Regions from separate parts of the Comamonas sp. B-9 genome, predicted to be linked through region 2. Evidence: predicted binding sites of a transcription regulator. Region 2 holds the regulator's gene; the other holds the start of a gene.
The links. The regulator sigma-54, encoded in region 2, starts transcription at its own class of promoters, with help from an activator protein. The targets are predictions, from matches to a motif close to TGGCANGNAANCTGCTTT.
Positions count from the first base shown of each region.

Region 1: the regulator sigma-54 is predicted to act here: its motif matches at 1,296-1,313, upstream of H928_RS0109430 (urease subunit gamma).

Region 1 covers NZ_KE148546.1:39,202-41,399, forward strand. Annotated here, with positions in the region: gene H928_RS0109420 (urease subunit beta) at 12-320, opposite strand; gene H928_RS0109425 (HupE/UreJ family protein) at 335-949, opposite strand; gene H928_RS0109430 (urease subunit gamma) at 984-1,286, opposite strand; gene H928_RS0109435 (urease accessory protein UreD) at 1,548-2,198, shown strand, end outside.
Region 2 covers NZ_APCR01000297.1:11,403-13,600, forward strand. Annotated here, with positions in the region: gene H928_RS0102330 (aspartyl/asparaginyl beta-hydroxylase domain-containing protein) at 1-145, shown strand, start outside; gene H928_RS0102335 (RNA polymerase factor sigma-54) at 219-1,826, opposite strand; gene lptB (LPS export ABC transporter ATP-binding protein) at 1,932-2,198, opposite strand, start outside.

The sequences.
Region 1 (2,198 bases), on a different contig from region 2:
CATACCGGGCCTCATTCCAGCGCCCCTTGCACCAGGCCGCGAAAGCCGTAGATCTGCCGGTCGCCGCCCAGGTCCACCAGCTCCACCGTACGCTGCTGGCCCGGCTCAAAGCGCACCGCCATGCCGCTGGCAATATGCAGGCGCATGCCATGGGCCGCCTGGCGGTCAAAGACCAGGCCGGCATTGGTCTCGGCAAAGTGGTAGTGCGAGCCGACCTGGATAGGCCGGTCGCTGGCGTTGTGCACCACCAGCGTGGCGGTGCGGCGCCCGGGGTTCAGCGTGTGTTCGCCGTCGTCCAGCAGCAGTTCACCTGGGATCATGTTGCGGCTCCTCGTCAGGCCAGGCGCGTCAGCATGGCTGCGCCCAAGACTGCGGTGGCGCCGCCTGCCAGCTGGGCCAGCCAACGGTGGCGCTGCATCAGGGCCTTGCCCAGCACCATGCCACCGACATGCAGCAAGGCCGAGCCCAGCGCCATGCCCGCCAGGGCCCCTGCCGATGCCAGCGCAGAATCGGCCGCCAGCTCAAAGCCGTGGGCCGCGCCATGGAAAAACGCAAACACCCCGGCGAGCGCAGCGGCCAGCACCCAGGGCATCTGCTTTTGCACCGCCACCAGCAGGCCTAGCACCAGCACCGATGCGGCAATCATCGGCTCCACGCCGGGCACCCACAGACCGGCAAAACCTGCCAGCGCCCCCGCCACCAGCAGGGCCACAAAGGCGGCCGGTGCGCGCCAGGCAGGCGTCACCGTCAGCGCACTCCAGGCGCCCACGGCCAGCATCGCCGCCATATGGTCCGCGCCGGTAAACGGGTGGGCAAAGGCATGTCCGAAGCTGCTCAAAAAGCCATGGTGGCCGCCGCCGTCGCTGCCTACATGGGCGAGTGCGGACAGCGGCAAGGCGGCAGCGGCAGCGGCAGCCGCCACGGTGGCAGAGAGTTTCTTGAAGTTCATGGTGCTAGGCTTGCGCAAGGGAAAAGATGGGGATTCAGACAATGGGCTCATGCACGGTGACGAGCTTGGTGCCATCGGGAAAGGTCGCCTCGATCTGGATATCGGCAATCATCTCGGGGATGCCCTCCATCACATCGGCGCGCTTGAGCACCGTGCGGCCAGCGCTCATCAGCTGGGCAACCGTTTTGCCATCGCGCGCGCCCTCCATCACAAAGGCGCTGATCAGCGCCACCGCCTCGGGGTAGTTCAGCTTGAGCCCCCGGGCCAGGCGCCGCTCGGCCAGCAAGGCGGCGGTAAAGATCAGCAGCTTGTCTTTTTCGCGAGGTGTCAGTTCCATACCTAGTGCAAAGCAAGGCACATGCCAAGGGGCTGCAGCGGCAGGGCATGCACGCTTTCCGTGCTGCATCCTCTGATCCTTGCACCACAAGCATGCAGACCTGCCGTGCATGCACCAATTCAGCACAGCCAGCACCCCAGGGCGGTGCAGTTCCTGGCACGTGGCTTGCAAAACCCCAGCCATGTCTTGTGCACCCTACTCACCTCCGATCCCGGCCCTTGGGCCCTGCTGGCCAGCGGGCATTCAGCACCAGCCGCAGCCATGAGCTGGCATGCCCAACTAGACCTGCGCTACGGCCAGCAAGCCGGCAAGACCTCGGTGCAGTTCAGCCACGATGGCCCGCTGCGCATTCTCAAAAGCCTCTACCCCGAAGGCCCAGGCATTTGCCACAACGTGCTGGTGCACCCGCCCGGCGGCCTGGTGGGGGGCGATGTGCTGGATATCTCGGTCGAGGTGGCGGCAGGGGCCCATGCCCTCATCACCACGCCGGGCGCGACGCGCTTTTACAAAAGCAATGGCCAGCCGGCCTTGCAGCGCACCCGCCTTAAGCTGCAGGCCGGCGCCCGGCTGGAATGGCTGCCGCTGGAGGCCATTGCCTACAATGCCTGCGACGCGGCCAATGAGCTGCAGATGGCGCTGGCACCGGGAGCCGGGCTGCTGACCTGGGACATCACCGCGCTGGGCCTGCCGCTGGCCGGTCAGCCCTTTACCCAGGGCGTGTTTTCACAGCACATCGCCTGGCCGGGGCATTTTCTGGAACGGGGCCGCATCCGGGCCGATGATGAGTTGCTGCTCAACGGCCAGCTGGGCCTGGCGGGCCAGCGCTGCATGGGCAGCCTGCTCTATGCCAGCGGCTCGCCGATCACCCGCGCGCAACGCGAAGCGCTGCTGGAGAGCACCCAACTGTTGCTG
Region 2 (2,198 bases):
CAGCCGCATCTTCAAGATCTCGTTCTACATGGGCCAGTACCGCCGCCGCTTCAAGGCCTGGAACAAGACGGCCTACAAGTTCACCAAGTTCGGCCTGATGCTCGCCGCTCTGGCCTTGTTCATCTGGTGGCTGTGGCCGAAGTAAATCGGCAGCTTCCACAAGCGAAAACCGCAGTGCCCAGGCAGCTGCGGTTTTTTTATGGTGGCTGAGACTTTGGCTACAGCGCCTTGCGCAAGCTGGCGGGCGGGATGCGCATGGCCTCGCGGTACTTGGCCACCGTGCGGCGCGCGCATTCAATGCCCTGGGCCTGCAGCAGATCGGCGATTTTTGCATCCGACAGCGGCTTCTTCGCGCTTTCCTCGTCCAGCAGCTGCTTGATCAGCGCCTTCACGGCCGTGCTCGACGCACTGCCCCCGGTCTCGGTGCCCAAGCCCGAGCCAAAGAAGTACTTGAGCTCAAACGTGCCCTGGGGCGTGGCCATGTACTTGGCCGTGGTCACGCGGCTGATGGTGGATTCATGCAGGCCCAGCTCATCGGCAATCTCGCGCAGCACCATGGGGCGCATCGCCAGCTCGCCATGCACAAAGAAATTGCGCTGGCGCTCGACGATGGCCTGCGAGACGCGCAAGATGGTGTCAAAGCGCTGCTGGATGTTCTTGATGAACCAGCGCGCCTCCTGCAGCCGCTGCTGCAGTGCGCCATGGCCTTCGCTGCCCTTGTGGCTGCGCAAGGCATTGGCGTAGACATCCTGCACGCGCAGGCGCGGCATCACCTCGGCATTGAGCTGCACGCTGAAACCGGGCACCGGCAGGCCGCGCTCATTGCTGGGTCGCACGATGACATCGGGGATGATGGTGTTGCGGTCCACATCGGCATAGGGCCGGCCGGGGCGGGGTTCGAGCTTGGCGATCAGCGCCAGCGCGCTGCGCACCGCCGCCTCGTTACAGCCGGTCAGCTGCACCAGCTTGCGCACATCACGGCGCGCCAGCAGATCAAGGGACTCCTGGCAGACCAGCAAGGCAGTCTCCAGCGCCAGCGCATCGGCCTCGGGCGTGTCCGAGCCCTCTTCATCCAACAGGCGCTGCTGGGCCTTGATCTGCAGCTGCATGCATTCTGACAGGTTGCGCGCGCCCACACCAATCGGCTCCAGGCTTTGCAGCAAGCGCAGCGCCACGGTCAGGTGGTGCAGCAGCGCCTCGTAGCGCTCGGGGTCCGAAGCATCGCCAAAGCTTTGCGCGAGCTCGGCCAGCGTTTCTTCGAGGTAGCCGTCGTCGTTCAGCGATTCGATCAGAAAGTAGAGCGCGGCCCGGTCTTCCTGGCACAGGCGCAGCGACAAGGCCTGGCGGTGCAGCACATCCTGCAGGCTCAGGTGCTCGCTGCGGCGGTCGGACATCGGCGTCTCGTCGTCGTCATCGCCTGCGCTGGAGCGGGCGGGCAGATCGCCGCCCCACTCTTCCCAGTCCGATGCCGAATCGCCGGCAGCGGCCTCCGCATCGACGCCGGTTTCCTTGCCCGCAGCAAAATCCAGCGGCTGGTCGGAGGTTCCGGGCTCGAAATCGCTGCTGTTGCTGGTGTCGGCGCTGGCAGCAGTATCGGCAGCCTTGTCGGCTGCGTCTGCAGCTTCGGCAGATTCAGCGGCTTCTTTACCGGCTTCGGCCTCGGGGGCCTCATCGCCCTCGCGCTCCAGAAACGGGTTTTCGTCGAGCATCTGCTCGACTTCCTGCGTCAGCTCCTGCGTGGACAGCTGCAGCAGGCGGATCGACTGCTGCAGCTGGGGCGTCAGGGTCAGGTTCTGCGATACGCGCAGCGACAGCGACGGCATCATGGCTGCGCCTTTGCAGCGGCTGCGGCAGTTGGCAACAGATCAGCCCTACCGGGCCCGCAGCGCAGGTCGGTAGCTTGGCTGGCACGCCCGCCAAGGCGTGCGGTGTCACATACGGAAATGTTCACCCAGATACACCCTCCGGACCTCTGCGTTCTCCACAATCTCTTGCGGCGTCCCGGCGGCCAGCACCTTGCCATCGCTGATGATGCAGGCATGGTCACAGATACCCAGGGTTTCGCGCACATTGTGGTCGGTGATCAGCACACCAATGCCGCGCTCCTTGAGGAAGGCGACAATGCGCTGGATCTCGATCACGGCGATGGGGTCGATGCCGGCGAAGGGCTCATCGAGCAAGATGAAACGGGGCTGGGT